DNA from 3 places in the Streptomyces sp. CC224B genome. Region 2 is predicted to be linked to each of the others. Evidence: riboswitches for the same ligand, from Rfam matches in the RefSeq annotation. Region 2 holds a riboswitch; each other region holds the start of a gene.
The links. Region 2 has a riboswitch for thiamine pyrophosphate ahead of thiO (glycine oxidase ThiO). Riboswitches for the same ligand answer to the same signal wherever they lie in the genome.
Positions count from the first base shown of each region.

Region 1 (10,454 bases), on a different contig from region 2:
GACGGCCTGGGTCGACAACGACCACGAGGCCGCGGTCCTGGAGATCCTCGAGCACCTCGCCGCCGCCGGCGCCCGCCGCATCGGCCTGCTCACGGGCACCACCACCGACACGTACACCCATCTGTCCACGACCGCCTACCTGCGCTGGTGCGAGCGCGTCGGCCAGGACCCGGTCTACGAGTCCTACCCGGCCCACGACCCGTGCGCGGGCGCCGTGGCCGCCGACCGCCTGCTCGCCCGGCCGGACCGGCCCGACGCCGTGTACGGCCTGTTCGACCCGAACGGCACCGACCTGCTCGCCGCGGCCCGCCGCTACGGCCTGCGCGTACCGGACGACCTGCTCCTCGTGTGCTGCAGCGAGTCGACGGTGTACGCCACCACCGAGCCGCCCATCACCACGCTGTCGCTGAAACCGCGCCGCATCGGCACGGCCGTCGTCCAGTTGCTCATCGACGCCATCGAGGGCTTGGACACCGGCCGGCCGGTCGAGCAGGTGATACCGACCGAGCTGATCGTGCGCACCTCGTCCGAGCGACGTCCGCCGCGCACGACCGTCAGTCCGCCCCGCTCGCCCGGCCACAGCTAGGTTCCGGCGCGTCGGCCCCGGTCCACGACCCGGGGCCGGCGCCCGCCCGGATCCGCCCGGGCTGTCGTGACCTGTGGGGAAACCTCGGTCCAATTCGGGAGAAAACCATGGTGAAGTGGGGCTCCCCGCCGATTCACCACCCCTGGTGCACCACACAGCGACAGCCGCATTCCTATGATGGGCGGACGACACCGCGGGCCGCTGCGACCAGGCAGTCCGATCCCGGTGCAGATGCGGCGCAATGGTGGTGGAGGGGTCGATGACTCAGGGGGCCGGTCAGGGACCCGAGGTGCGGACGGCGACGCTGCGCGACTTCCGCGTTCCCGCATATGTGTACGAGGGCGTCCGCGAGACCGTGAACCAGGCCGCCGACCAGGCCCATCCGCCCGCCGACCAGGCCCATCCGCCCGCCGACCAGGCCCACCGCCCCACCGGCCCCGGCCACCACCAGCCGGTCGAACCCGGGCACCAGCCTGTCGGACCCGGACACCGGCCTGCCGACTCCGGGCACCCGTCCGCCGTGAACGGTCACCACCCGGCCGAGCCCGGTCAGCACCCCGCCGCCCCCGGCCCCCGTTCTCCCCAGTACGGCGAGCAGCCCGGGGACCACGGCTACCGCCCCGGCGCGCCGGGCGACCAGGGCCCGCACCCCGTCGAGTACGTCGGACAGCCCGTCGAGCAGATCCCGCACCCGGTCGAGTACGACGAGCAGCCGGACCCGTACGACGGGCAGTCGGCCGAATACGACGGACAGTCGGCCGAGTACGCCGGACAAGCGGTCGCCTATGCGGACCAGGCGGGTCCGGCAGGCGCGACGGGCCGACCGGACCAGACCGCCGAGTACGCGGACCGCTCCGCGGAGTTCGCGGACCGCTCTACCGAGTACGCCGAAGCCGAGCGGCAGCCCGCCGCCCCGCACGGCGTGCCGACCGCCCCGGCCCCCGCGCCCGCCCAGGACCAGACCCACGTCGTCCACCCCGCGGAGGCGCAGGGCGGTCCCCCGCCGCGCGTTCCCGCGCAGCGGGGCCCGGAGCTCGCCGCGCACGCCCCCGACAGCCCCGCGCGCCCCGCGGCCCCGCAGACGGCCGTGGGTGCCCCCGACCCCCTGGTGGCGCAGACCCACCCCGGGTCGGCCGCCGACCTGCCCGAGGGCTACACCCCCACCGAGCGCGACCTGCCCGTCATCGGCCGCCGCGGCGACACCGTGCAGGTCGAGGTGCGCGAGATGCCCGAGCCGCCGCCCGCTCCCGGCACGGAGGAACTCGGTCCGCTGTACGTCGTCGGCGACGTCCACGGCTACCTGGACGAGCTGGTCGCGGCGCTCCAGGCCGAAGGGCTCATCGACGCCGACCTCACGTGGTGCGCGGGCAACACCCGGCTGTGGTTCCTCGGCGACTTCACCGACCGCGGGCCCGACGGCATCGGCGTCATCGACCTGGTGATGCGCCTGTCCGCCGAGGCCGCCGCCGCGGGCGGCTACTGCAAGGCGCTCATGGGCAACCACGAGCTGCTGCTCATCGGCGCCAAGCGCTTCGGCGACACGCCGGTCAACTCCGGCGCCGGCACCGCCACGTTCCAGGCCGCCTGGCTCCTCAACGGCGGCCAGAAGACGGACATGGAGCGCCTGGAGGACCACCACCTGCAGTGGATGGCCCGCCTGGACGCCATCGAGGAGGAGGACGGGCACCTGCTCGTGCACTCCGACACCACCGCGTACCTCGACTACGGCGACTCCATCGAAGAGGTCAACGACACCATCCGCGAGGCCCTCACGCGCAACGACCCGGACGAGTACTGGGACCTCTTCCGCAAGTTCACCAAGCGCTTCGCCTTCCGCGACGACAACGGCGCGCAGGCCGTGCGCGAGCTCCTCGACGTCTACGGCGGCAGCCGCATCGTCCACGGCCACAGCCCCATCCCGTACCTCCTGGGAGAGGTCGGCTCCGAGTACGACGGGGATGACGACGGCCGTCCCGTCATCGAGGGGCCGCACATCTACGCCGACGGCCTCGCCATCGCCATGGACGGCGGAGTGACCATGGCCGGAAAACTACTGGTGTGCCAGCTCCCTCTGGCTAACTGAGCGTTCACCGGGCAGGGGCACCACGAGTACACCGCGCGGAGACAGGTCCCGCTGGCCAGCGGGCCAATTCTGGAAACCCCCTGTCACCGCGTACTGTCACGGCTCTACCATCGCTCTATCCGTAGCAGGCTCCCCTCCGTTCCTGCCCGACGGCTCGTGACCCTGCGAGCCCCAGCCCTACGGAGCATCGGGGGATGCACATGAACAGCGCTCCACACCTGCTCAATGAGGACCGCCCCGAGTACACGCGGATCCTCGACGAGGCGCTGCGCACCGCACCGAACCGCCCGGAGCTGGCCGCGGTGGGCCAGCGACTCAACCCCGAGCAGCTACGCACCATGGCGCTCAACGCCACCGCACTGATCACGGCCGCCGCAGCGGCTGAATACCGCCATTATGTGAAGGTCCGTGAGGATCTGCGCGACTCCGGCACCTCCGCCTCACCACCGGTCCGTGAAGGGAGCGGGCCCAGCTCCACCCCGGCCGAATCCGCGTCCGGCGGCGTCGGTCTCGCCACGATGGGCGAGGTCACCGAGACCGCCGGGGCCGGAGCGGTCGCCGTGGTCGCGGTTCTCGCCCCGCTGCTCGCGGGCGCGGCCGCCGCGATCTTCCTGCTCGTCGGCTACATCCTGAAGATGCTCGACCCCGAGCCCGCCTTCGCGGACACCCTGCTCACCGCCGGGTGGCTGTTCGGCGCGCTCACGGCGGCCGCCATCCTGGTCGCCGCGGTCGGCCTGCTCCTGACCGCCCTGCGCAACGGCTCCACTTCCCTCCAGGCAGGCTCGCACGACGAGCGGAACACGGAAGTGGAACGGGCCAGGGAGGCCTGGAGCCAGGCACTCCTGGAGCGCGGCATCCTGCCGTTCCTGCGGGAGGCGCTCGCGGAGCCGGGCACGGCGCCCGGCCCCCGGACGCCGCCCGCCGGCCCGACCGGACGCATGCCGCAGCTCGGCTACCACAAGCCGGGGTTCAGCAGCCCTGAGGGCGGCTCCACCACCGGCACCCGGCCGAGCTACTCCAGCCCGGACTTCTCCAGCCCGGACTACGGAGGGCCCGAGCACCGGCCCGAGTAACCCGACGGACGTCACCCGGTCGCCGGTCGGCGACGGGAGCGGCCCGGTCGCCGCCCGGCGACGGGGCCACTCCGGTCCGCCCGGGACCAGCACCGGCCCCCGCGCAGGGCGCGCCAGGCCCCCGCCCCGGCGCGCCAAGAGGCCGCTCCACCCTGCCCGTACACCGGTACGGACCACGAACAGGCGGGTACGGACCACTGAACAGGCGGGCCCGACTGCCCGGAGACCCGACTGCCCGGGGCCCGACCGTCCGGAGACCCGACCGTCCGGGGACCCGACCGCCGCCCGGAGGGCGGCCGCCCGGCCCCGCGTCCGCCCGGTCCGGGACCGGCGCCGAGTGCGGGACCGACGCCGAGGCCGGGACCGGCACTCAGCCGGGACCGGCGCTCAGTCCGCGATCGGCAGATAGACCCGGTTCCCCGCCGCCGCGAACTCCTTGGACTTCTCCGCCATGCCCTGCTCGATCTCGACCTGCGTCCCCCCGTGCTCCCGGCGGATGTCCTGGGAGATCTTCATCGAGCAGAACTTCGGCCCGCACATCGAGCAGAAGTGCGCCGTCTTCGCCGGCTCGGCGGGCAGCGTCTCGTCGTGGAACTCCCGCGCCGTGACCGGGTCGAGCGCCAGGTTGAACTGGTCCTCCCAGCGGAACTCGAACCGCGCGTCCGACAGCGCGTCGTCCCACTCCTGCGCCCCCGGGTGCCCCTTCGCGAGGTCCGCCGCGTGCGCCGCGATCTTGTACGTGATGACGCCGGTCTTCACGTCGTCGCGGTTGGGCAGGCCGAGGTGCTCCTTCGGCGTGACGTAGCAGAGCATCGCCGTGCCCCACCAGCCGATCATCGCGGCGCCGATGCCGGACGTGATGTGGTCGTAGGCGGGCGCGATGTCCGTGGTCAGCGGGCCGAGGGTGTAGAACGGCGCCTCCTCGCAGATCTCCTGCTGGAGGTCGATGTTCTCCTTGATCTTGTGCATCGGGACGTGGCCCGGGCCCTCGATCATCGTCTGCACCTGGTGCGCCTTGGCGATCTTGTTCAGCTCACCGAGGGTCTCCAGCTCGGCGAACTGGGCGCGGTCGTTGGCGTCCGCGATCGACCCGGGCCGCAGACCGTCACCGAGGGAGTACGTCACGTCGTACGCCGCGAGGATCTCGCAGAGCTCCTCGAAGTGCTCGTACAGGAAGCTCTCCTTGTGGTGCGCGAGGCACCAGGCGGCCATGATCGAGCCGCCGCGCGAGACGATGCCGGTCTTGCGGTTCGCGGTGAGCGGCACGTACGGCAGCCGGACGCCCGCGTGCACCGTCATGTAGTCCACGCCCTGCTCGGCCTGCTCGATGACCGTGTCCTTGTAGATCTCCCAGGTCAGCTCCTCGGCCTTGCCGTCGACCTTCTCCAGGGCCTGGTAGAGCGGCACGGTGCCGATCGGCACGGGGGAGTTGCGCAGCACCCACTCGCGCGTGGTGTGGATGTTGCGGCCGGTGGACAGGTCCATGACCGTGTCGGCGCCCCACTTCGTCGCCCACGTCATCTTCTCCACCTCCTCCTCGATGGAGGAGGTGACCGCGGAGTTGCCGATGTTGGCGTTGACCTTCACCAGGAACCGCTTGCCGATGATCATCGGCTCGATCTCCGGGTGGTTCACGTTGGCCGGCAGGACCGCGCGCCCCGCCGCGATCTCCGCGCGGACGACCTCGGGTTCGACGTTCTCCCGGATGGCCACGTACTCCATCTCCGGCGTGATCTCCCCGCGTCGCGCGTACGCGAGCTGCGTCACCGCCTGGCCGGCGCGGGCGCGGCGCGGCTGGCGCGGGCGGCCGGGAAAGACCGCGTCGAGGTTGCGCAGGCCACCGCGCGGCGAGGTGTGCTTGATGCCGTCGTCCTCGGGACGGACCGGGCGGCCCGCGTACTCCTCGGTGTCGCCGCGCGCGATGATCCAGTTCTCCCGCAGGGGGGCGAGCCCCCGGCGCACGTCGGTGTCGATCGCCGGGTCCGTGTACGGGCCCGAGGTGTCGTACAGGGTCACGGTCTTGCCGTTGGTCAGGTGCACCTGGCGGACCGGCACGCGCAGGTCGGAACGCGACCCCTCCGGGCCCGTCACGTATGCCTTGTGCCAGCCGATGGACTTCCCGGCCTCCGAGTCGTTCTGCCCGATCTGGGCGTTCTCCCTGCCCTGGACGCTTTCTCCGCCCTGGGCGGTTTGTCCGCTGGCGGACTGTGTGGAGGCAGGCGTGCGTGTGTCCGATGTGGTCATGAGACCTACTCCCTACGCCGGCATTACCCGGTAACAGGTTCGGCGGTCGACGCAGCGGTTCCCGTACGGTCCGAATGCCGTTCGTACGGAGGTCAGCGCCCTCTCAGCCCGGTGCTCCGAGCTCCCGCGTGTGCAAAGGTGCCTCCACGCTAGCGTCATATCGGGCGCGGTGAACAGAGGGCCCCCTCCGTTCTTGCGATGATCGGGCCGTGACCACGACAGAGCCCCCCACACCGCCGCCCGTCCCGGAGCCGCACGGACACGGGCACGGCCACTCCCACAGCCATGGCCCTGCCGCGCCCGTCTCCCAGCATCTGCGCAAGGTCATCGCCGCCGTCCTGATCCCCTTCGCCGCGGCCGTCCTCGTGGGCCTCGCGGTGCTCTGGCCCGGCGGCACACCGGACCACGAGCGCACCGGCGTCGGCTTCGACCGGCAGACCAGGTCCGCCACCGTGGCGAAGGTCGACACGCTGCCCTGCAAGGACGTGAACGGCTCGCAGCCCCTGCCCAACGGCGACACCTCCACCGCCGAGGGCCAGTCCGCCCAGTCCCGCGCCCAGGGCACCTGCAAGAAGGCCACGATCAAGGTGACCAGCGGCCCGCACAAGGGCTACACCTTCACGGAGATCGTCCAGCCCGACGCCCCCCGCCAGCTCGAACAGGGCCAGGACGTGGTGGTCTCCTACGAGCCCAAGGCGCCCAAGGGCCTGCAGTACTCGGTCACCGACGTGGACCGCGAGGTGCCGATGGCCCTGCTCGCCGGCATCTTCGCCCTCGCCGTCGTGGTGGTGGGGCGGCTGCGTGGCGTGATGGCCCTGGTCGCCCTCGCGGTGAGCTTCATGGTCCTGACCTTCTTCATCCTCCCCGCGATCCTGCAAGGCTCGAACCCCCTGGTCGTCGCCGTCGTCGGGGCGAGCGCCATCATGCTGATCGCGCTCTACATGTGCCACGGCCTGACCGCGCGCACCTCGGTCGCGGTCCTCGGCACCTTGATCTCCCTCCTCCTCATCGGCCTGCTCGGCTCGCTCTTCCTCGGCTGGGCCTCCCTCTCCGGCAACACCGACGACAACACCGGCCTCATCCACGGCCTGTACCCGTCCATCGACATGAGCGGCCTGCTGCTCGCCGGCGTCATCATCGGCTCCCTCGGCGTGCTCGACGACGTCACCGTCACCCAGACCTCCGCGGTCTGGGAGCTGCACCAGGCCAACCCGACGATGGGCTGGCGCGGCCTGTACCGCGCGGGCATCCGCATCGGCCGCGACCACATCGCCTCGGTCGTCAACACCCTGGTCCTCGCCTACGCGGGCGCCGCCCTCCCCCTCCTGCTGCTCTTCTCCATCGCCCAGAGCAGCGTGGGCACCGTGGCCAACAGCGAGTTGGTCGCCGAGGAGATCGTCCGCACCCTGATCGGCTCGATCGGCCTCGTCGCCTCCGTCCCCGTCACCACCGCGCTCGCCGCCCTGGTCGTCTCCGCCGACCGGCAGAACACGTCCACCGCCCCGGCCGCGGCGGGGGTCCCGGGCCCGGGCGGGCCCGTCGGGCCTTACCCGGGCGCGCCGTTGGGACCTGGCCCCGCTGGGGCCCCACAGCCGGGGACGCAGCAGGGGGCGGCCGGGCCTGCTGGTCCTGCCGGTCCCGCTGGCCCCGGGGGCCCCGCCGGGCCGATGGGCGCCCCGGGGGCACCGGGGGCTGCAGGGCCGACGGGCACTCCAGGGCCGACGGGAACCCCGGGCCTCACGCCTCCCCGCTCGGGCACCGGCCCCACCCGCCCTCGCCTCACCCGCGGCGGCACGGGCCGCCGCCGAAAACCCTGAACCCTCTGCGAACCTGCGCCACGGGGCAGCCCCCGCACCACGCAACGCAGGTCCGCGCCCCACCCTTCGGCGGTTACTCACCGTCACAGGCATCGCACCGTCACGGACATCCCACCGCCGCGGACATCACACCCCCGCGGCTCTTCCGCCACGGCTCGGAGCGATGCTCAGCCGGCGCTCTGCTCCTCCGCGAGGATCCGGTCCAGCGCCTCGTCCAGGTGCGCGTCGAAGTCCGCCAGCGCCCGCTCCTGCCCCAGCGGCACCAGCTTGTCCGTCCGATCGAGGAAGGCGAGGAGCGGCGGGATCCCCGCTCTGAACAACGCCTGGTCGGCCCCGACCTGCAGCCTGATGAAGGCTTCATCGAGCGCGTCGGGATCGGCGGGCGCGATGTGCACATCCCCGTCGCCGCAGGCCCGGCCCACCCCGTCCACCAGCAGCTCCCGCCCGAAGGCCCACGTCACCGGGGTGTCACCGGGCAGGTGGAAGGTCAGCCGCACGGCATAGGGATCGCACGTCTCGTACCGGAGCTCCACCGGGATGCGGAACGACAGCTCCTCGGACACGAGGAAGCTCATCATGACCTCTGCCTGGACCGACTCTCGCATCGCCGCCTACCCCGTCAGTAGCCTTCCGTGGCCAGGAACCAGCTCCCTGACACTCGGGTCATCTTGCTCAACGTACACAACAGATCACAAGGAGTGAGTTTTCAGATGCTGATAGAGAAGGCGAGTGTCCTGAGAAGCCTCCCGAGGTCCTCCTGCAAGGCACGTGCCGCGGGCAACAGCCGCTCCGCCTGAGCCGACGGAACCGAGATCGCCAACGTGGCCGCCGTGGTACCCACCGTGATCGGAATCGCGGCACAGACCGTGCCCAGTACGTACTCCTGGTGCTCCACCACCGGTGTCATCCGGCCAAGGCCGTCGAGCCTGCGGAGTAACGCCTGCTCGTCACGGACCGTGTTGGGCGTGAGCGACCGCACCGGGTAGCGGTCGAGGTGCTCCCGCCGTGCATCGTCGTCGAGTTGGGCCAGCAGACACTGCCCGATGGCGTGGGCGTGCCCGGTCTCCCGGAAGTCGGCCCACTCCTCGACAGCCGGGGTGCCGGGGGCGTCGGCGATGGAGACGACCTCAATCTCACCGTCGCGGTAGAGGGCGAAGTACACGGGCGCGCCGATGGCATCGCGCCAGTGCGCCAGCACGTCGTCCACCATGGAACGACGTTTCTGCTGCGCCGCGCTGGCCCCCAGCCGCTCCGCCGCCTCCCCGAGCACGAACACCCCGTTCTCCCGCCGCAGATAGCCCTCGTGGGTCAGCGTCCGGAGCAAGTGGTACGCCGTCGGGAGCGCCAGCCCCGACTCCCGAGCCAACTGCTTGGCGGGCGCCCCGCCCTCGTGCGACGCGGCGGCTTCCAGCAGGCGCATCGCCCGCTGCACCGAGCCGATCAGCGTCGGTCCGACGCCGGTCGAGCCGGTGTCCGCCGACATCGGCGCCGTGGGGGTCGCCAACGGCCTCGGTGCGAGTGTCGATGGCGGTGTCGGGGTCGGTGACGGTGTCGGTGACGACGACGTCTGGCGCGAGGAGTTTCTTGGTGAGGGGTTCGGGCGCCAGGGGTTCGTGGACGTGGACGAGGGGTGCGGCTTCGGCGAGTTGGGGTTCGGGTTCGGGCTCGGGTTCGACGAGCTCAGGCCCGGCGGGCTCGGGCGCGACGGGCTCGGGCGCGACGGGCTGGGGCGCGGCGGACTTGTGGGCGGTGACTTCGGCCGCAGCGGGTGGGCCGGCGTCGAGTCGGGGGACGCCGGAGCACGAGAGGGCGCCTGTGCAGGGGCGCTCCTCTCAAGGCCACCGTCGTGCGCCGGGACGGCTTCGCGGGGACAGCCGACTTCGTCCGCGGGGGTGGCTTCGCCTGCGGAAGCGGTGCGTTGGGGTGGGGGTGAGGCGTCAACCGTGGCCATGGGTCACTCCCTGCGCATGGGGGTTCCCTCCGTGCCGGGGGTACACGGGAGGGGGCAGTGGGCCCGCCTGCGGGGGCAGCCCCGCGTCGGTTTCCGGACTCTAACCCTTGGCCACCGCTCTAGGGCCCAGCCTGGGGAAACTTCCCCCTCGGGAGGGAACCCCCGGACGGCCTCACCACTCGGCGCGTGACTTGCTGCGGGACGACAGCGAGCCGGTTATGAACTTCCGCACCACATACACGAGTCCGCCGACCAGCGCCACGAAGAGCAGCACCTTGAAGAGCAGGGCGAACACAAAGCCGACGACACTCGCTATCAGGCCGCCGAACACGACCAGGGCGATGAGGGGCACCGCGACCCACTTCACCCACCACGGCATACCGCCGAAGATCTCTCCCATTGCCCTTGCCCTTTCTGTTCTCCGCCATGGGGCGGAACTCCCCGAGGTGCTGAAACTCCACGAGGTGCTGGAACTTCACCAGGTGCTGAAACTCCACCAGGCGCTGGACCTCCGACGACGGAACTCCGTCAGCAACGGAACTCCGCTCCTGCCCGAGGCTCCGCACCTGCGCGGATTCCGTGCCTCACGTATTCGATGCTAGAGCGGCGAGCATCCGTTCGGGGCGGCTCGATCCCTTGTCCTCCCCTGACTCTTCCCCTAGGGAACCCTGAGGTCCGAACCCTGAGGTGCGACCCCTGA
Region 1 is NZ_JASCXL010000003.1:98,645-109,098, forward strand. It holds gene QK440_RS02355 (LacI family DNA-binding transcriptional regulator) at 1-586, shown strand, start outside; gene QK440_RS02360 (metallophosphoesterase) at 1,509-2,669, shown strand; gene QK440_RS02365 (hypothetical protein) at 2,864-3,742, shown strand; gene thiC (phosphomethylpyrimidine synthase ThiC) at 4,130-5,986, opposite strand; TPP riboswitch at 5,979-6,124, opposite strand; gene QK440_RS02375 (YibE/F family protein) at 6,196-7,803, shown strand; gene QK440_RS02380 (SsgA family sporulation/cell division regulator) at 7,971-8,408, opposite strand; gene QK440_RS02385 (IclR family transcriptional regulator C-terminal domain-containing protein) at 8,510-9,286, opposite strand; gene QK440_RS02390 (DUF5326 family protein) at 9,927-10,154, opposite strand.
Region 1: linked by a shared signal. The riboswitch ahead of thiC (phosphomethylpyrimidine synthase ThiC) and the one ahead of thiO (glycine oxidase ThiO) in region 2 are both predicted to bind thiamine pyrophosphate.

Region 2 (10,454 bases):
GTCGAGATAGTCGATGTGGTGCTCCTCGTCCTTGAGGATCGACTCGAAGATGTTCGCGGACGTGACGTCGCCCTTGGCCCGCATCACCTCGATGCCGCGCCGGAGGCGGTCGATCGCCTCCACCTCGATCTGCCGGTCCGCCTGGAACATCTCGGTGACGGTCTGGCCGATGCGGACGTGGAAGAGCCGCTGGTAGTTGGGCAGCCCGTCGAGGAACAGGATCCGGTCGGTCAGCACCTCCGCGTGCTTCATCTCGTCGAACGACTCGGCCCGGGTGTACTTCGCGAGTTTCGTCCAGCCGTTGTTCTCCTGCATCTTCGCGTGCAGGAAGTACTGGTTGATCGCGGTGAGCTCGGCGGTGAGCTGCTCGTTGAGGAATTCGATGACCTCGGGGTCGCCCTGCATCGCAGAGACTCCTTCCAAGCGGGGGAACTGGCAGGTAGCGGGCATCCTTGCACTGGCGTCCGAGGGGCGTCCAGTAAGTGCAGGCTTAGTAGGAGTTGCCCGAATCCGCGTATACCTGGTCACGTCCACCACTGCCGGTCTGTCAGGATGGAGGGTATGGGTCAGCCGGTGGGTCGCACATCTCGGGACGTCATGGAGCCGGACCTTCCGCCGGGGCAGCGACTGCAGCGCGGCTGGCCGGTCACGCACTACGGCCCGGTGCCCAAGTTCCGTCCGGAGCGCTGGGACTTCAGGGTCTTCGGCGCCACCGCGGACGGCGAGAAGCACTCCTGGACGCACGAGGAGTTCTCGGCGCTGCCGTACACGACGGTGGTGGCCGATCTGCACTGCGTCACGAAGTTCAGCATGCTCGGCGCCGAGTGGGGCGGTGTCCTCGCGCGGGACGTGCTCGCCCTGGCGCCGCCCGCGCCGAACGCCACGCACGTGATGGTCTGGGCCGAGTACGGCTACAGCGCCAACCTGCGGATGGACGACTTCCGCTCCGAGCGCACGATCTTCGCCACGCACAAGGGCGGTGAGCTCCTCACCGCCGAGCACGGCTTCCCGCTGCGGCTCGTGGTGCCCCACCTGTACGCCTGGAAGGGCCCGAAGTGGGTCCGGGGCATCGAGTACATGGCCGCCGACCGCCGCGGCTTCTGGGAGGAGCGCGGCTACCACAACATCGGCGACCCCTGGCGGGAGCAGCGCTACTCGTACCAGGAAGAGCCCGGGGACGGCCCCGAGCTGTGAGTCCTGGCGGATGACGGGAACCGAATACCCCTGACGGGTATTCCTCAAGATCTTGAGTTGGCCGGCGGCCGCCCGGGGAGGCCGCCGGGTAGCGGTGGGTCGGTGTCCGCGCTCCGGGTCAGTCCCGCAGCTCCTTGAGGCGGGCCACGTCGGCCGCGTGGCCCTCCTTGCCGCCGGGCGTCTCGATGACCAGCGGCACGCCCTCCGTGGCGGGGTGGCTCATCAGCTCGCGGAAGGCCTCGGCGCCGATGTGGCCGGTGCCGATGTTCTCGTGCCGGTCCTTGTGGGCGCCGACGACGTCCTTGGAGTCGTTGGCGTGCACCAGCTTCAGCCGGCCCGCGCCCACGGTGTCGACCAGCAGGTCGAGCGTCTGCTTCACGCCGCCGGGGCCGGCCAGGTCGTGCCCGGCGGCGAAGATGTGGCAGGTGTCCAGGCACACCCCGAGCTTCGGGTGGGCGTCCAGGGCCTCGAAGTACGGGCCGAAGTCCCAGGTGCGGGAGCACAGCGAGGCGCCCTGGCCCGCCGTCGACTCAAGGAGCAGGAACGGGTCGTCGTCGTGCGTCAGCTCGTCGAGCAGCGGCAGCAGGCGCTCGCGCACCTGGCGCAGCGCCACCTCGCGGGTGCGCCCGCCCGTCGCCGAACCGGTGTGCACGACGACACCGAGCGCGCCGATCTCGCGGCCCCGGCGCAGCGAGTGCCGCAGCGACTCCACGGACTTCTCGACGGTCGCCTCGGTGTGCGAGCCGAAGTTGATGAGGTACGGCGCGTGCACGTACGCCGGGACGGACTCCTCGGCGCAGGCCGTACGGAAGGCCTCGTCCTGCTTCGGGTTCCCCGGGGGCGTCGCCCAGCCGCGCGGGTTCGCGACGAAGACCTGGACGGTCTCGGCGCCCAGGTCGCGGGCGTACGACAGGCCCACGGTGGCCAGGCCGCCGGCCACGGGGACGTGGCTGCCGACGGGGTTGCGGAGGGCGGTGCGGGGTGCGGGGGTACGGGGAGGCTCGTTGCTGCTCACCTGCTCAAGGGTGACATGCGCGGGCCGGTGGCCCGGAACCGGAGGCCCCGGCTCGACGGCGGGGGCCGGGGCCCGGCCCTCGCGGCACGGGCCGGGGGTCCCGGCCCGGCGGAGGGAACTGGGCCGCCGGGCCTCAGCGGATCGTGATGGAGATGGTGGAGCCCTTGGGTGCCTCGTCGCCCGGGTCCACGGACTGGTCCTTCACCGTGTCGCCGAAGATGCCGAGCAGCCCGCGGTCCTCGTGCACGTCGAACCCGGCGTTCTCCAGCTCGTCCTTCGCCTCGCCGACCTTCATCCCCTCGACGTCGGGGACCTCGATCATCTCCGGGCCCTTGGACAGCGTCAGCGTCACCGTGTCGCCCTTGGCGAGGACCTTGCCCTCGTCGACCGACTGCTCGACGACGGTGCCCTTGTCGTCCTCGGAGTGCACCCGCTCCGGCGCGATCCGCACCTTCAGCCCGAGCTCGTCGAGCTCCTCGCGCGCGTCGCCCTCGGACTCCCCGGTGAGGTCGGGCACCTCGACGGGGCTGCCCTTGCTCACGACGAGGGCGACGGCCGAGCCCGCGCGGCGGACCGTGCCGGCCTTCGGGTCGGTGCGGATCACGGAGCCCTTGGCGACGTCCTGGCTGAAGGCCTTGGTGACCATCCCGGCGCCCAGCCCCAGGTCCTCCAGCTTCCCCCTGGCCTCGGCCAGGGGCGTGCCCTTCAGGTCCGGGACCTTCGCGGTCCGCGGGCCCAGCGACACGGTCAGCGTGACCTTGCCGTTGTGCCGGATGCGGTCGCCGACGCCGGGGTCGGTGGCCACGACCGTGCCGCGCTTGTCGGTGTCGCTGTACGCGCTCTTGACCTTGCGGACGCCGAGGCCCGCGTCGTCGAGCCGGTCGCGCGCCTCCTTCTCGGTCTTGGCGAGCACCGCCGGGACCGTGGTGAACTGGCCGGAGTTGATGTACCAGACGCCCGCGCCGATGCCGAGGACGAGCAGTACGGCGGCCACCGCGGCGGTCATCCCGCGCCGGGCCGTCAGCCGCTCCCGGACGCGCTCCTTGAGGGAGGCGGGGCGGGCTGCCGGGGCCCCGGCCGGGGCCGGCGGGGTGCGCAGCACGCTGGTCCGGTTGAGCCCGTCCTGCGCGCCGTCCCCCGCCTGCCCGAGCGGTCCGGGGTACCCGTTCGGGTCCTGGCCGTCCTCCCGTCCCGCCGCGGGCGTCGGCAGCCGCACCGACCGGGCCGCGCGCGGGATGACGCTCGTACGGTCCTCGGAGTTGTCGTGGGCGTCGTCCTCGGACGCGCGGGCCAGCGGCGGCACCGCGTCCAACTGCTCGTCGGTGAGCGCCAGGCGCGCCTCGCGGAGCCGCGCGAGCAGCGCCACCGCGTCGTACGGGCGCAGGTCCGGGTTGCGCGCGGTGGCCGTCGCGACCACCTCGTCCAACTCGTAGGCGAGGCCCGGCACGGCGGCGGACGGCGGCGGGACGTCCTCGTTCAGGTGCTGGAACAGGACCTGCGCGGGGGAGTCGCCGGAGTGCGGCTTGGCGCCGGTCAGCATCTCGTACAGCACGACCCCGGACGCGTACACGTCCACGCGGGTGTCCGCCGTGCCCTGCTCGATCTGCTCGGGGGCCAGGTACGACACCGTGCCGAGGACCGTGCCGGTCGTGTTGGTGACCGAGTCCACGGCCCGGACGAGCCCGAAGTCGGCGACCTTGACGCGGCCGTCGTCCCCTATGAGGACGTTCTCGGGCTTCATGTCGCGGTGCACGAACCCGGCGCGGTGGGCGGCGCCGAGCGCGGCGAGCACCGGCTCCAGGATGTCGAGGGCGGCCCGGGGCCGCAGCGCGCCGCGCTCGCGCAGCACGTCACGCAGGGTGCAGCCCGCGATGTACTCCATCGCCAGGTACACGTACGGGCCGTCGGTGCCCTGGTCGAAGACGCCGACCACGTTCGGGTGGGCGAGCCGGGCCACCGACTTGGCCTCGCGGATGAACCGCTCCACGAACGAGGCGTCCGCCGCGAGGGTGGGGTGCATCACCTTCAGCGCGAGCACGCGGTCGAGGCGGGTGTCCACGGCCCGGTAGACCGTGGCCATCCCGCCGACCGCGATCCGCCCGTCCACGCGATACCGCCCGTCGAGCACCTGCCCGACGAGGGCGTCATTAAGGGTCGTGTCCACGCAGGGAGTCTACGAGTCACCACGGACACCCCGGCCTCCCCGGGGCCCCGCGCCCCCGGACTGCAGCGCACCTGTGACCGAGCGGCCCCCTCCGCGCGCCCCCCGGGCCCCGCCCGGGTACCCGCTGCGGGCGATCACCCCGCGGCACCGCACGCGGCCACGCGCCGGGCCCCGGCAGGAGACAGCCGCCCCGGCCCCCGGCGCCGCCCCCTCAGAAGGCGGGCCGCTCCGGGTCCAGCGCGGCCAGGCCCTCGGCGGGGGACGAGGCCTCGGCGAAGTGCCGCCGGGGGATCCGCCCGGCCCGTCGGGCCAGCCGCCCGGCGACCACCGCGCGGCGCATGGCCTCCGCCATGAGCACCGGCTCCCGCGCCCGCGTCACGGCGGACGCGAGCATCACCCCGGCGCACCCCAGCTCCATCGCGAACGCCACGTCGGACGCCGTCCCGGCGCCCGCGTCCAGGATCACCGGGACGCGCGCCTGCTCGACGATGAGCTGGAAGTTGTGCGGGTTGCGGATGCCGAGCCCGGAGCCGATGGGGGAGCCGAGCGGCATCACGGCCGCGCAGCCGACGTCCTCCAGCTTCCGGGCGAGCACGGGGTCGTCGTTGGTGTACGGCAGCACGGTGAAGCCGTCGTCGACGAGCGTCTCCGCGGCGTCGAGGAGCTCCACGGGGTCCGGCAGGAGCGTCCGCTCGTCGGCGATGACCTCCAGCTTCACCAGGTCCGTGGAGAGCGCCTCGCGCGCGAGCCGCGCGGTGAGCACGGCCTCGCCCGCGGTGAAGCAGCCCGCCGTGTTGGGCAGGACGCCGATGCCGAGCCGCTCCAGGACGGAGAGCACGGAGCCGTGCGTGCCCGGGTCGACGCGGCGCATCGCCACGGTGGTCAGCTCCGTCCCGGAGGCCACCAGGGACCGCTCCAGGACGTCGAGGCTGGGCGCGCCGCCGGTGCCCATGATCAGCCGGGACGACAGCGTGAGGCCGCCGATGACGAGGGGGTCGTCCGCCATGGTCGTCAGCCTCCTTGGACGGCGGTGAGGACTTCGACGCGGTCGCCGTCGCGCAGCGCGGTGGTGGCCCACCGCGCGCGCGGGACGACGGTCTCGTTGAGCGCGGCGGCGACACCGGACGGCGCGGCGGTCAGCTCGGCGACGACGGCGTCGAGCGTGGTGCCCGCGGGGACGTCGCGCGGCTCGCCGTTGACCGATATGGCGCGGACGGTGGAGGGCGTGGTCATACGGGAAGCTCCGAGAGGTGCGGGGTCGGCGGGGTGGACGGCGTCGTACCGGACGGCGTCGTACCGGACGGTGGCGCGGCGGTCGCGGCGAACCGCAGCGGCGTGAACGGCCGGGCCTCCTCGGGCAGTTCGCCGGTGGTCAGGGCGTGCGCCATGACGTCGCCCGTCACGGGGGTCAGGAGTACGCCGTTGCGGTGGTGGCCGGTGGCCAGGTGGAGGCCGGGCAGCGCGGTGGGGCCGAGCAGCGGCGCGTTGTCGGGCGAGCCGGGCCGCAGCCCGGCGCGGGTCTCGACGAGCGGCAGCTCCGTGATGCCGGGCACGAGCTCATGGGCGTCGCGCAGCAGCTCGTACACCCCGCCCGCGGTGACCGTGGTGTCCCAGCCCAGCTCCTCGCTGGTCGCGCCGACGACGAGCTCGCCGCTGAGGCGGGGCACCAGGTAGACGTGGCCGCCGCGGACGACGGCGCGCACGGTGCGGCTCAGGAACGGCGCGTACCGCGGCGGCACGGTGAGCCGCAGGACCTGGCCCTTCACCGGGCGCACGGGCGGCAGGAGGTCGTCGGGGACCCCGGCGAGGCGGCCGCTGAGGCTGCCCGCGGCGAGGACCGTCAGATCGGTGCCGAGCGCGGTGCCGTCGCCGAGGACGACACCGGCGGCCCGCTCCCGTACGACGGTCAGCCGCTCGGCCCACGCGCGCGCGAAGGCCACCCCGGCCCGCTCGCACGCCACGAGGAGGGCCGCCGTGAGCCGGCGCGGGTCGACCTGGTGGTCGCCGTCGACGCGCAGCCCGCCGCGCACCCCGGGGGCGAGCATCGGCTCGAGGCGGCGGCACTCGCGGCCGGTCAGCCACTCCGACTCCAGGCCCGACTGCCGCTGCAGGGCGTGCAGTTCGCGCAGGTGGGCGCGGTCGTCGGCGTCGAGCGCGACGGCGAGCGTGCCGCACGCGCGGTAGCCGACGTCCTCGCCGGAGGCCTGTGCGAGCTCGGCGACGAAGTCCGGGTAGCGGCGCGCGGAGGCCAGGTTCAGGCCGAGCAGCGTCTGCTCGCCGTGGTACAGCTCGGTGACGGCGGCCAGCATGCCCGCGGCGACCTGCGCGGCACCGCCGCCCGGCTCGGGGTCGACGACGGTGACGGAAAGCCCGCGGCCCGCGGCCCGCCAGGCCGTGACCAGGCCGATGATCCCCCCGCCGACGACGACCACGTCGGACGTACGCCCGGGCGGGCGTACGTCCGGCGACGGCGCCCGGGAGGCGGGCGCGGAGGGCGCCCCGGCGGCGCCCGCCGGCCCGGCGGAATCGTCCGCAACGGCTGAAGCGCACGGAAGGGCTGGGTCGCATGGAACGGAAGCGGCCGCGTCGCATGGAACGGCCGCGTCGTAGGGAACGCCTGCGTCGGACGACGACGCGGACGACGCGGATGGAGCGGACGGAACGGGCGGCTTCGTGGCCGGTGACTCCGTGACAGGTGGCTCCGTACGGGAACGCATGGGCGTCCAGCCCCTCCCTTCGCCGGCATGACCCGGATCAGGTTCGTACGGTCGGAGGCCGTCCAGCCTCCCTCTCAGCCCGGTCGTCCGGGCTCCCGCGAGTGCTCTGCACAGGCCACCCTATCCCGTCCCCCCGCCGGGGCGTTGCCATCCGTCGTGTTCAGGTGCCACGGACCGCCCTACAGTTGATCGGGTGAGCGATGAGCGGAAGAGCGCGGGGACGGGACGGCGCGTCGTCATGGCGGGCGCCGGCATGGCCGGGGTGCAGACGGCGGTGGCGCTGCGCGAGCGGGGGTTCGACGGCACGATCACGCTGATCGGCGCGGAGCCCCACCAGCCGTACGACAGACCGCCGTTGTCCAAGGCGGTGCTGCTCGGCAAGGCGGAGGGCTCCGCCTTCGACATCGACTTCGACACCCTCGGCGTCGAGCTGCGCCTCGGCGTGGAGGTCACCGGCGTCCGGCCCGCCGACCACGAGCTGGACACGGAGACGGGCCCGGTCGCCTACGACACCCTGGTCCTCGCCACGGGCGCCGAACCGCTGCGCCTGCCCGGCTCCGAGGGCGTCCCCGGCGTGCACCTGCTGCGCACCCTCGACGACGCCGAGCGGCTGCGGCCGGTCCTGGCCGAGCAGCACGACGTCGTGGTCGTCGGCGCGGGCTGGATCGGGGCGGAGTTCGCCACGGCGGCGCGGGACGCGGGCTGCGCGGTGACGGTCGTGGAGGCCGCCGAGCACCCGCTGGCGGGCGCGCTGCCCGCCGAGGTCGCGGCCCCGATGGCGGCCTGGTACGCCGAGGCGGGCGCCGAGCTGCGCACCCGCACGCGCGTGGCCCGCGTCGAGCCCGGCGAGGTCCTCCTCGACGACGGCGGCAGGCTGCCCGCGGGCGCCGTCGTCGTCGGCATCGGGGCCCGGCCCGCGACGGGCTGGCTCGCGGGCTCCGGCATCGAGCTGGGCGCTCACGGCGAGGTCGTGGCGGACGCCCGGCTGCGCACGTCCGCCCCCGACGTCTACGCGGTCGGCGACTGCGCGTCCTTTCCCTCGGAGCGGTACGGCGAGCGCCTCCTGGTGCACCACTGGGACAACGCCGTCCAGGGCCCGCGCACGGTGGCCGCCGACATCGCGGGCGAGACCCCGGCGGCGTACGACCCGGTCCCGTACTTCTGGTCCGAGCAGTTCGGCCGCTTCGTCCAGTACGTGGGCCACCACGGGGGCGCCGACGAGCTGGTGTGGCGCGGCGACCCCGCGACCCCGTCCTGGACCGTCTGCTGGCTCCGCGAGGGCGCCCTCGTCGCCCTTCTGGCGGTGGGCCGCCCCCGCGACCTGGCCCAGGCCCGCAAACTGATCACCACAGCCACTCCCATGGACCCCACCCTCCTGGCCGACCCGGCCGTCCCCCTGAAAAAGGCCGCCCGCACCTGACCTCCCCCCGCTGTGGCCAGCGGTCCCCCTGCTGTGGGCGGCTGGTCCGCCCAGAGGGCGGAACGGGCGGGCACAGCCCACCCACGGTCGGCACGGAAAACGCAGGGTCACCAAAAACACAGGGCCACCCAGGGGCAGCACACCGGGCCCAGGGGCGTAGCCCCGGCCCCCCGCTACCGGCCCCCGGCCGGAAATGGCACGCTTGATCCGTGACCGAGATTGACGCAAAGACCGATGCTCTCGTCCCCGCCTGGCTCCACCTCCCCGACATCGCAGAGATGCTCGGTGTCGAGGTGACCCGTGTGCGGCAGCTGGTCAAGGACGGCCAGCTCATCGCCGTACGCCGCGGCGAGAACAGGACGCTTCAGGTTCCGGCGGCCTTCATCGACGGCGACAAAGTCGTCAAGGGCCTGTCCGGCACGCTGACGCTCCTGCGGGACGACGGCTTCACCGACGAAGAGATGCTCGAGTGGCTCTTCACCCCCGACCCGACCCTGCCCGGCACCCCCGCGCAGGCCCTGAGCGAGAATCGCGGCACGGAGGTGAAGCGCCGCGCGCAGGCGCTCGCCGTCTGACCTGACCACCATCCGGCGTACGGGCGGGGCGCGCGGCCCGGCCCGTACGCCACCGACACCCGGGGGGAACGTTTCCATGGCCACCGACACGGCGGGCGGCTCCGCACGCGCCCGGCTCGCGGACGCGCGGCTCTACCTGTGCGTGGACGCGCGCAAGCGCCAGGGGGACCTCCCGGAGTTCCTGGACGCCGTCCTCGCGGGCGGCGTCGACATCGTGCAGCTCCGCGACAAGGGCATGGAGGCCGCGGAGGAGCTGGAGCACCTCCAGGTCTTCGCCGACGCCTGCCGCCGCCACGGCAGGCTCCTCGCGGTCAACGACCGCGCGGACGTCGCCCACGCCATCGGCTCCGACGTGCTGCACCTCGGGCAGGGCGACCTGCCGGTGCCCGCGGCCCGCGCCGTCCTCGGCCGGGACGTCCTGATCGGCCGCTCCACGCACGCCGAGCGGGAGGCCGCCGCGGCGGCCGTCCAGGACGGCGTGGACTACTTCTGCACCGGCCCGTGCTGGCCGACGCCGACGAAGCCGGGACGGCACGCCCCCGGCCTCGACCTGGTTCGGTACACCGCCGGGCTCGGCACCGACCGCCCCTGGTTCGCGATCGGCGGCATCGACGCGGGCAACCTCGACCAGGTCCTCGAAGCGGGCGCGCGCCGCGTGGTCGTGGTGCGCGCGATCACGGAGGCCGACGACCCCGGCGCGGCGGCGGCCGACCTCGCCGAGCGGCTCCGTACGGCCTAAAGCCGCCTGAGACTGCCTGAGACGGCCCGAGACGACCTGGGACGGCCCAGGACGGAGACGGTCCGGAGGGCGCTCCGGCGCCTCCTTGCGCCCCCTGTGGCCCGCCCCGCGTACGCCCGCGTGCGGCCGGAGCGTCCCCCGTACACGCCCGTGCCCCGTACGCTCGTCTGATCAATCACCGGAAAGTGTCCGAGGGGCGGACAACAAGCTGACCAAATGGACATATCACCTGCCTTTGGTTGGGCGACCGGCGCGGCCTGGCTAACCTGCCCGTATGGCCCTAGGCACTGCTTCCACCAGGACTGACCGCGCACGCACCGTGCGCGACATGCTCGCGACCGGCAAGACCACGTACTCCTTCGAGTTCTCGGCGCCGAAGACCCCCCGGGGCGAGCGGAACCTGTGGAACTCGCTGCGCAGGGTCGAGGCGGTCGCGCCGAGCTTCGTCTCCGTGACGTACGGGGCCGGCGGCTCCACGCGCGCGGGGACGGTCAAGGAGACCCAGCAGATCGTCGCCGACTCGACGCTCACCCCGGTCGCCCACCTCACCGCGGTCGACCACTCGGTGGCCGAACTGCGCAACATCATCGGGCAGTACGCCGACGCCGGGATCAGGAACATGCTGGCGCT
Region 2 is NZ_JASCXL010000119.1:564-11,017, forward strand. It holds gene bfr (bacterioferritin) at 1-405, opposite strand, end outside; gene QK440_RS33625 (sulfite oxidase-like oxidoreductase) at 562-1,194, shown strand; gene QK440_RS33630 (deoxyribonuclease IV) at 1,313-2,209, opposite strand; gene pknB (Stk1 family PASTA domain-containing Ser/Thr kinase) at 2,343-4,373, opposite strand; gene QK440_RS33640 (thiazole synthase) at 4,585-5,379, opposite strand; gene thiS (sulfur carrier protein ThiS) at 5,385-5,606, opposite strand; gene thiO (glycine oxidase ThiO) at 5,603-6,805, opposite strand; TPP riboswitch at 7,088-7,199, opposite strand; gene QK440_RS33655 (FAD-dependent oxidoreductase) at 7,284-8,510, shown strand; gene QK440_RS33660 (Rv2175c family DNA-binding protein) at 8,720-9,085, shown strand; gene thiE (thiamine phosphate synthase) at 9,162-9,824, shown strand; gene metF (methylenetetrahydrofolate reductase [NAD(P)H]) at 10,099-10,454, shown strand, end outside.

Region 3 (10,454 bases), on a different contig from region 2:
GCGCGCCCCCATCGCCGGTGGGCTCCAGGCGCACGGCGACGTGCGTCCCCCGGAACGTGCGCCCCGTCACGACGCACGCGAGCCCGTCGTCCACGCCCGTGAGGCGCACACCGGCGGGCCGTACGAGCAGCCGGCACCGCCCGTCCGCGGTCCCCTCCGGCACCGGCACCTTGCCCCACACCGTCTCGGCGCTGCCGCCGGTGACCGTCGCGTCGACCACGTTGTCGAAGCCGAGGAAGCGCGCCACGAACTCGTCGGCGGGCCTGCGCCACACCTCCAGAGGCGTACCGGACTGGGCGATGCGGCCGTCCCGCATCACCACGACCCGGTCGGCGAGCGCGAACGCCTCGCCCTGGTCGTGCGTGACGGCGAGCACCGTCGTACCCAACTCCTGGAAAAGCTCCCGCAGTTCGGCGACCAAACGCTCCCGCAGCGAGCGGTCGAGCTGGCCGAGCGGCTCGTCGAGCATCAGCAGCCGCGGCCGGGGGGCCAGCGCCCGCGCGAGCGCGACCCGCTGCTGCTCCCCGCCCGACAGCGCGGAGACGGCCCGCTTCTGGGCGCCGGGGAGGCCCACCAGGTCGAGGAGTTCCGCGACCCGCAGGGCCTGCTCGGCGCGCGGCACCTTGCGCATGCGCAGCCCGAAGGCCACGTTGCCCGCCACGTCCCGCTGCGGGAACAGCTGGTGGTCCTGGAACATGAGGCCCACGCCCCGCTTGTGCGCGGGCACCCCGGTCTGGTCGTGCCCGCCGAGCGCGATCCGCCCGGCGTCGAGCGCCTGGAGCCCGGCGACCGCGCGCAGCAGCGTGGACTTGCCGCTGCCGCTGGGACCGAGGACGCACACGATCTCGTGCTCGGCGACGGCGAGGTCGACGGCGTCGAGCGCGGCCCGCGCGCCGAAGCGCACCGTGGCCCCGTCGAGCCGCAGCAGCGGGTCCGGTCCGCTCGCCGCGGGGGCCGTGGCGGTCATCAGAACTCTCCCGTCGTACGGTCCGTGCGCACCCGCTCCAGGAGCAGCAGCGAGACGGCGCACACCACCATGAGGATCGTGGACAGGGCCATCGCCTGCCCGTAGTTGAGGTCCCCGGGGCGCCCGAAGAGCGTGGCCACCGCGACCGGCAGCGTCGGGTTGTCGGGCCGGGCGATGAACACCGTCGCGCCGAACTCGCCGAGCGACACCGCGAAGGCGAACCCGGCCGCGACGAGCAGCGCCCGCCGCACCAGCGGCAGGTCCACCTCCCGCCAGGCCCGCAGCGGCGAGGCGCCGAGCACGGCCGCCGCCTCGCGCAGCCGCCCGTCCACCGCGCGCAGCACCGGCAGCATCGTACGGATCACGAACGGCACGCCCACGAGGGCCTGGGCGAGCGGCACCAGGAACCACGACGCCCGCAGGTCCAGCGGCGGCTCGTCCAGGGCGATGAGGAAGCCGAAGCCGACGGTCACGGCGGACACGCCGAGCGGCAGCATGAGCAGCGCGTCGAAGCCGCGCACGAGCCGGCCCGCGCGCCGGGTGAGCGCCGTCGCCGCGAGCCCCCCGACCACCAGGGCGATGGCGGTGGCCACCACGGCGTACTGGAGCGAGTTCCAGACGGCGTCGATCGGCGGGACCAGGAACGCCCCGCCGTCGGTCGAGGTGAGCTGCTCGTAGTAGGCGAAGCCGGGACCCTCGGAGGTGTCGAGGGAGCGCTGGACGAGGACGCCGAGCGGCAGCACGATCAGCGCGGCCACGGTGAGCAGCACGAACCCGAGCAGCCCGCGCTGCCCGGCGCCGCGCGGCGGGCGCGCCGTCGTGGCGGCGTCGACGAGCCGGAGCGTGCTCTCGCGCCGGCGCACGGTCCAGGCGTGCACGGCGAGGACCGCGCCGACGGCGGCGAACTGCACGAGGGTCAGCACGGCCGCCGTCGCCAGGTCGAACAGGTTGGCCGTCTGCCGGTAGATCTCCACCTCGAGCGTCGCGTACGTGGGTCCGCCGAGGATCTGCACGATGCCGAAGGACGTGAACGTGAACAGGAACACCATCAGCGCGGCGGCCGCCACCGCGGGCGCCAGCGCGGGCAGCGTCACCGTCCGCCAGGCCCGCGGCCGGGAGGCGCCGAGCATCCGGGCGGCCTCCTCCTGGCGCGGGTCGAGCTGCGCCCACAGGCCGCCGACGGTGCGCACGACCACGGCGTAGTTGAAGAAGACGTGCGCGAGCAGGATCGCCCAGACGGTGGTGTCCAGGCGCACCCCCCACAGCTCGTCGAGGAGCCCGCCGCGCCCGATCAGCGCGAGGAAGGCGGTGCCCACGACGACGGTCGGCAGCACGAACGGCACGGTGACGACCGCGCGCAGCACCTGTTTGCCCCGGAAGTCGAAGCGCGCGAAGACGTATGCGCCGGGGAGCGCGAGCAGGAGGGTGAGCGCGGTCGAGGCGAGCGCCTGCCAGGTGGTGAACCACAGCACGTGCTGGATGTCGGACTGCCCGAGCACGTCGGCGATCCGCCCGAACCGCCAGGCGCCGTTCACCTTCAGGCCGCGCGCGACGATCGCGGCGACCGGATAGGCGAAGAAGACCGCGAAGAACGCGACGGGCAGGGCCATCAGGCCGAGCCGCGCCGCGCCGCCCCGCGAGAGGCGGAGCCCCCGGCCGCGGCGGGCCGGGGGCCCGGCCGCGCCGTCCGGGGCCGGGTCCCCTTCGGGCCCCTTGGTCACTTCAGGACGAGCGAGGTCCACGACTTGACCCACGGCTCACGGTTCTCGGCGATCTTCTTCGGCGCCATGGTCTCCGGCTTGTCGATCTCGACGCCGTACTCCCGGAACAGCGCGGGCACCTGCGCGGCCTTCCGCACGGGGTTCACGAACATCTGCAGCGGCATGTCGTCCTGGAACCGCTTGCCGGACAGGAAGTCGAGGAGCGCCTTGCCGCCCTTGGGGTTCTTGGCGTTGCTGAGGAGGCCCGCGTACTCGATCTGCCGGAAGCAGGTGCCGGTGGCGACGCCGGTCGGCGCCTCCTTGGGCCGCGGCTCGGCGTACAGCACCTCCACGGGCGGCGAGGAGGCGTAGGACACGACGAGCGGGCGGTCGCCCTTGGCCTTCCTGCCGCCGGCCGAGCCGGAGAACTCCTGGTTGTAGGCCTGGTCCCAGCCGTCGACGACCTTGACGCCGTTGGCCTTGAGCTTCTTCCAGTAGCCCGGCCAGTTGTCGTCGCCGTACTTCGCGGCGGTGCCGAGCAGGAAGCCGAGGCCGGGCGAGGACGTGGAGGCGTTCTCGGTGACCAGCAGGTTCTTGTACGCGGGCTTGACCAGGTCGTCGAAGGTCTTCGGCGGGGCGAGCTTCTTGTCGGCGAAGTACTTCTTGTCGTAGTTCACGCAGATGTCGCCGCTGTCGACGGGCGTCACCCGGTGCTCGCCCTCGGGCAGCCGGTACTCCGGCAGGACGAGGTCCGCGTCCTTCGCCCGGTGCGGCTGGAAGAGGCCGTTGTCGAGGGCGCGCGAGAGCAGCGTGTTGTCGACGCCGAAGAAGACGTCGCCCTGCGGGTTGCCCTTGGTCAGGAGGGCCTTGTTGACGGCCTGCCCGGCGTCGCCGTCCTTGAGGACGCGGACCTTGTAGCCGGACCGCTTCTCGAAGTCCTTCAGGACGTCCTTGGAGACGTTGAAGGAGCTGTGGCTGACCAGCGTGACGCTCATGGAGCCGGTGCCGGAGCCGCTGTCGGAGCCGGAGCCGCACGCGGAGACGGCGACGAGCCCGAGGCCCACCGCGAGCGCGGCGACCGTGGCCTTCTTGGTGGTGCTCACGTGAGTTCGATCCTCCTGGAGGGGACCAGGAAGAGACGCGGCCCCGCCCGGGGCCACCCGGCCGGGGGCCGGCCGGGCCCGGGCAGGGCGCAACAGCTTGAGTGGTGACCGAACTTCCTACCCAGAATGACCTGGGCGAGGTTCAGAGGGTCTGCGGCCGGTGCCGCACTCTCAGCGCTGTGGCGCTCCCCTGTCGGAATATGCAGATGTCAGTACGCCGCCAAGACTACCTCTCGGCCGCGGCGAGCTGCCCGCACGCCCCGTCGATCTCCTGCCCGCGGGTGTCACGGATCGTGACCGGCACGCCGTGGGCGGCGATGGCCTCCACGAAGGCCTTCTCGTCCTCGGGGCGCGAGGCCGTCCACTTCGAGCCGGGGGTCGGGTTCAGCGGGATCAGGTTGACGTGCACCGGCTTGCCCTTGAGCAGCCGGCCCAGGCGGTCACCGCGCCACGCGTGGTCGTTGATGTCGCGGATCAGGGCGTACTCGATGGACAGGCGCCGCCCGGACTTGTCCGCGTACTCCCAACCGGCGTCGAGGACCTCGCGGACCTTCCAGCGGGTGTTCACCGGGACGAGCGTGTCGCGCAGCTCGTCGTCGGGCGCATGCAGCGAGATCGCCAGGCGGCACTTGAAGCCCTCGTCGGCGAAGCGGTGGATGGCGGGCACCAGGCCGACCGTGGAGACGGTGATGCCGCGCTGCGACAGGCCGAGGCCGTCGGGCTCGGGGTCGGTGAGGCGGCGGATGGCGCCCACGACCCTGTTGTAGTTGGCGAGCGGCTCGCCCATGCCCATGAAGACGATGTTGCTGAGCCGGGCCGGGCCGCCGGGGATCTCCCCGTCCCTGAGGGCCCGCATGCCGTCGACGATCTGGTGCACGATCTCGGCCGTCGACAGGTTCCGGTCCAGGCCCGCCTGGCCCGTGGCGCAGAACGGGCAGTTCATGCCGCAGCCCGCCTGCGAGCTGATGCACATGGTCACCCGGTCCGGGTAGCGCATGAGCACGGACTCCACGAGCGTGCCGTCGAACAGCCGCCACAGCGTCTTGCGGGTGGTGTCGTCGTCACAGCTGATGTGCCGCACGACACTCATCAGCTCCGGAAGCAGCTCATCCCGCAGCCTGCCCCGCGCACCGGCCGGAATGTCCGTCCACTGCTCGGGGTCGTGCGCGTACCGCGCGAAGTAGTGCTGCGAGAGCTGCTTGGCGCGGAACGGCTTCTCCCCGATGGCGGCGACAGCCTCCTTCCGCTCCGCGGGCGAGAGGTCGGCGAGATGCCGCGGCGGCTTCTTGGCTCCGCGGGGGGCGACGAAAGTGAGTTCTCCGGGCTTGGGCATGATGCTTCCATTGTCCCAGAGATACGGCGAGGGGCCCGCCGCCTGTGGACAACGAGCCCCTCTCTCATGAAACCGCAGGTCACACGAGTGCGATCTCCGTACGAGGCCCCGGCGCCGACGCGCGGCGCCGGGGCCCGGGGGTCACCCGGATCCGACGAACGTCACCAGCAGCAGCCACACCACCGGGGCCGTGGGCAGCAGGGAGTCCAGGCGGTCCATGATGCCGCCGTGGCCCGGCAGGAGGGTGCCCATGTCCTTGATGCCGAGGTCGCGTTTGATCATGGATTCGCCGAGGTCGCCCAGGGTCGCGGAGGCCGCGACCGCGAGGCCGAGCAGGACGCCCTGCCACCAGGTGCCGTCGTCGATCAGGAAGTGCATGCACAGCGCGCCCGCCGCCATCGCGAACGCCGCCGCCCCGAGCAGGCCCTCGCGGGTCTTGCCGGGGCTGATCCGCGGTGCCAGCTTGTGCTTGCCGAACCGCCACCCGACCGCGTACGCGCCGGTGTCGCTGACCACGGTCAGCAGCAGGAAGACGAAGACGCGCCAGGGCCCGTCGTCCGCGGTGAGCATCAGGGCCACGAAGGTGGCGAGGAACGGCACGTAGAAGGCCGCGAAGACGCCCGCCGTGACGTCCTTGAGGTAGCCCTCGGGCGGCTCGGTCATACGCCAGACGAGGACCGCGAGCGCGGTGAGGGCCATGGCCACCCAGGCCCCCTCGGGGCCGCGCACGTACCCGGCGACGACCATCGCCGCGCCGCCGACCGCGAGCGGCACGAGCGGCGCCTTGATGGCCTTGCGCTCCTGGAGGCGGGAGGTGAGCTCCCACAGGCCGACCACGACGGCGACCGCTATGACGCCGACGAAGGCCGCCTTCTTGATGAACAGCGACGCGACGATGACCGCGCCGAGTCCCACCCCGACCCCTATGGCCGCCCCGAGGTCGCGGCCCGCGCTCTTCTTCTGCGGGGCGGCGGGGGCGGGCTGTGGTGCGCCGGTCATGGGCTCCTGCGGCTTCTGCGCGGGGTTCGGAGAGTGCGCCGCGTGCGCTGCGTGCGACGGCTGCGCGGCGGGCGCGGTCTCGTCACGGAACAGGGGGCCGCTCGACTGAGCAGCCCCCCGGTCGTCGTCCTGGTGTCCGCCGCTCGCGGCTACGTCGGGAACGATGGGCATGGGCTGAGTCTCTGACGGATTCAGCGCGTGCGCATCGTGTGCGGGACCCACCGGGGCAGCACCCTGGACCGGCCCCTGGTCGGGCGCCCCCCAGTACCCGGCTCTGGACGGCGCCCCCCAGGAAGTGTCGTTCACGGAATCGGATTCCTCAGACCTAGATCAGACGTCGCTCGACTCGGTCGGACCCCACGGGTCAGACCTCGAGCAGCTCGGCTTCCTTGTGCTTGAGCAGCTCGTCGACCTGGGCGACGTACTTGGAGGTGAGGTCGTCGAGGTCCTTCTCGGCGCGGCGGCCCTCGTCCTCGCCGATGTCGCCGTCCTTGATGGCCTTGTCGAGGAGGTCCTTGGCCTTGCGGCGCACCGAGCGGATCGACACCTTCGAGTCCTCGGCCTTGCCCTTGGCGACCTTGATGTACTCGCGGCGGCGCTCCTCGGTGAGCTCGGGGAACGTCACCCGGATGATGTTGCCGTCGTTGCTCGGGTTGACGCCGAGGTCGGAGTCCCGGATCGCCTGCTCGATGTTGCGCAGCGCGCTCTTGTCGAACGGCGTCACGACCGCCATGCGCGGCTCGGGCACCGAGAACGAGGCGAGCTGGTTGATCGGCGTCAGCGCGCCGTAGTAGTCGGCCACGATCTTGTTGAACATCGCCGGGTGCGCACGGCCCGTGCGGATCGCGGCGAAGTCCTCCTTGGCGACCACGACGGCCTTCTCCATCTTCTCCTCGGCCTCGAGGAGGGTCTCTTCGATCACCACTTGCTCCTGCGTGTCTGTGAGTGGGCCCGGCTTCCATGGATCGGCCGGCTGCGTCGCGTCTCTTTCCTGCACGGTGTCCGACCGGCAGGGCTTTGTCCATCCCCTCGAAGGCCCCCCGAAGGACCCTCGAAGGCCTCCCCGAGGCCCGTGGAGGCTCCTCGGCGCCCCGTGGGGCCCGGCGGAGCCCCGTACGGGGAAGGACGTCGTCGGCTCAGGCCCGGGTGTGCTGCTCGCCGACGAGCGTGCCGATCTTCTCACCCTTGACCGCCCGCGCGATATTGCCCTCGGCGAGCAGCTCGAAGACCAGGATGGGCAGCTTGTTGTCCCGGCACAGCGTGATGGCGGTGGCGTCGGCGACCTTGAGGTCGCGGGTGATGACCTCGCCGTAGCCGAGGGAGTCGAACTTCACCGCGTCCGGGTTCTTCTTCGGGTCGGAGTCGTAGACCCCGTCGACGCCGTTCTTGCCCATGAGCAGGGCCTCGGCGTCGATCTCCAGGGCGCGCTGGGCGGCGGTGGTGTCGGTGGAGAAGTACGGCATGCCCATGCCGGCGCCGAAGATGACGACGCGGCCCTTCTCCAGGTGGCGCACGGCGCGCAGCGGGATGTACGGCTCCGCGACCTGGCCCATGGTGATGGCGGTCTGCACGCGGCAGTCGATGCCTTCCTTCTCCAGGAAGTCCTGCAGGGCGAGGCAGTTCATGACCGTGCCGAGCATGCCCATGTAGTCGGAGCGGGCCCGGTCCATGCCGCGCTGCTGGAGCTCGGCGCCGCGGAAGAAGTTGCCGCCGCCGATGACGACGGCGATCTGCGCGCCGTCCCGCACGACGGCCGCGATCTCGCGGGCGATCTTGTGCACCACGTCGGGGTCGACGCCGAGGCCGCCGCCTCCGGCGAACGCCTCGCCGGAGAGCTTCAGCAGGAAGCGCCCGGCCACTTTGCCGTCGTCAGTCTTGGTGTCGGCCTTGGTCATGGAGTTCTCCTTGTGGTGCACATACGAAGAGGCCATTGCCGGTGGGGTGGTGTTTCATCCCATGCTCGGCAATGGCCTCCTCGTCAGTTCTTGCGGTCGTCCGCCACCCGCGGGGGCACCCGTCGCTCTCGGGGCCCTCAGGGACGGCGTCACGGCCGACGCACGCGCCGCTGCGCGCGCGGGCGACCGCGGTAGACCCTAGCGGGGTCCACCGCGGATCGTGGTGAGGACTCAGATGCCGACCTTGATGCGCGCGAAGCGCTTCAGGGTGACACCGGCCTCCTGCAGGACCTTCTCGACCGACTTCTTGTTGTCGAGGGCGTACGGCTGGCCCAGGAGGGTGGCGTCCTTGAAGAAGCCGTTGAGGCGACCCTCGACGATCTTCGGCAGGGCGGCCTCGGGCTTGCCCTCGGCGCGGGTGGTCTCCTCGGCGACGCGGCGCTCGGCCTCGACGACCTCGGCCGGGACGTCCTCCTTGGAGAGGTACTTCGGCGCGAAGGCGGCGATGTGCTGGGCGACGCCCTTGGCGACCTCGGCGTTCGGCTTGTCGAGCTCGACGAGGACACCGATCTGCGGGGGCAGGTCGGGCATCGTGCGGTGCATGTACGCGGAGACGTAGCCGTCGGCGAACTGCGCGAAGCGGTCCAGGACGATCTTCTCGCCGAGGTTGGCGTTGGCCTCGTCGACGAAGGCCTGGACGGTCTTGCCGGCCTCGATCTCGGAGGCGAGCAGCGCCTCGATGTCGGCCGGGTTCGTCTTGGCGACGTGCGCGGCGATGGCGTTGGCCACGGACTGGAACTTCTCGCCCTTGGCGACGAAGTCCGTCTCGCACTTCAGCTCGACGACGACACCGGAGCTGTTGTCGTCGGCGATGAGGGAGACGATCGCGCCGTTCTCGGCGGAGCGGCCCTCGCGCTTGGCGACGCCCTTCTGGCCCTTGATGCGCAGCGCCTCTACGGCCTTCTCGACGTCGCCCTCGGCCTCGTCGAGCGCCTTCTTGCAGTCCATCATGCCGGCGCCCGTGAGCTCGCGGAGCTTCTTGACGTCGGCGGCGGTGTAGTTCGCCATGATTCTCGGAAGTCTTTCCTGGAGTCGAAGATCTACGGGTGAACGGCGGGGGCCGCGCTCGTGGCGCGGGCCCCCGCCGTCAGCGTCCGATGCTGAGGTCAGGCCTGCTCAGCGGCGTCCGCGGCCGGGGCCTCGGCGGGCTTGTCCTCGGCCTTGGCCTCGTCGGCGGGCTTCTCGTCGGCCGGCTTGTCGTCGGCCTTCTCCTCGGCCGGCTTCTCGTCGGCCTTCTTCTCGCCCTCGAGCAGGTCGCGCTCCCACTCGGCGAGCGGCTCGCCCGCGGCCTTCTCGCCCGGCTTGGAGTCACCGGTGGCGACGCCGGAACGGGCGATGAGGCCCTCGGCGACGGCGTCGGCGATCACGCGGGTGAGCAGGGTGACGGAGCGGATCGCGTCGTCGTTGCCCGGGATCTTGTAGTCGACCTCGTCGGGGTCGCAGTTGGTGTCGAGGATCGCGACGACCGGGATGTTCAGCTTGCGCGCCTCGCCGACGGCGATGTGCTCCTTCTTGGTGTCCACGATCCAGACGGCGCTGGGCACCTTCTGCATCTCGCGGATACCGCCGAGGGTCTTCTCCAGCTTGGCCTTCTCGCGGGAGAGGACCAGCAGCTCCTTCTTGGTGAGGCCGGAGGCGGCCACGTCCTCGAAGTCGATGGCCTCAAGCTCCTTGAGGCGCTGCAGGCGCTTGTAGACGGTCGAGAAGTTGGTGAGCATGCCGCCCAGCCAGCGCTGGTTCACGTAGGGCATGCCGACGCGGGTGGCCTGCTCGGCGATGGCCTCCTGCGCCTGCTTCTTCGTACCGACGAACATGACCGTGCCGCCGTGGGCGACGGTCTCCTTGACGAACTCGTAGGCGCGGTCGATGTACGACAGCGACTGGAGCAGGTCGATGATGTAGATGCCGTTGCGCTCCGTGAAGATGAAGCGCTTCATCTTCGGGTTCCAACGACGGGTCTGGTGACCGAAGTGGACGCCGCTCTCCAGCAGCTCCCGCATCGTGACGACGGCCATGGCCGTACTCCTTGGTGTTTTCTCGGTTGTTTCCTGACGCCCTGCCGCGCGCCGTGCCACGCACTCGCGTGCGGGACCGAAAGGCGCTGACACCGGCGGCTGCGAAAGCCCGGTGCCGGGGCGTGCGAAGTCGACCCGGTGGCCCGGATCGCCACATGAAGTGTACGGGACCCGCGAGGCGCCGGGTGACGCCGCTGTCCACAACCGACCGGTAGTCCACCGTTCCCGGCCATGATCCCCGCGCACCGGCCCGGTCGCGGGACCGTTCTCGCATGTCACACGGACGACGACCCCTGACACCAGCACTGGCCCTGGCCGCGCTCACACTCCTCGCGACCCTCCCACCCCCGACCGCCTGCGCGGTCCCCGGTCCGCCGCCCTT
Region 3 is NZ_JASCXL010000028.1:76,373-86,826, reverse strand. It holds gene QK440_RS14080 (ABC transporter ATP-binding protein) at 1-967, opposite strand, end outside; gene QK440_RS14075 (iron ABC transporter permease) at 967-2,577, opposite strand; gene QK440_RS14070 (thiamine ABC transporter substrate-binding protein) at 2,685-3,770, opposite strand; TPP riboswitch at 3,867-3,972, opposite strand; gene rlmN (23S rRNA (adenine(2503)-C(2))-methyltransferase RlmN) at 3,997-5,103, opposite strand; gene QK440_RS14060 (phosphatidate cytidylyltransferase) at 5,245-6,408, opposite strand; gene frr (ribosome recycling factor) at 6,467-7,024, opposite strand; gene pyrH (UMP kinase) at 7,239-7,997, opposite strand; gene tsf (translation elongation factor Ts) at 8,229-9,065, opposite strand; gene rpsB (30S ribosomal protein S2) at 9,164-10,072, opposite strand; gene QK440_RS14035 (M23 family metallopeptidase) at 10,345-10,454, shown strand, end outside.
Region 3: linked by a shared signal. The riboswitch ahead of QK440_RS14070 (thiamine ABC transporter substrate-binding protein) and the one ahead of thiO (glycine oxidase ThiO) in region 2 are both predicted to bind thiamine pyrophosphate.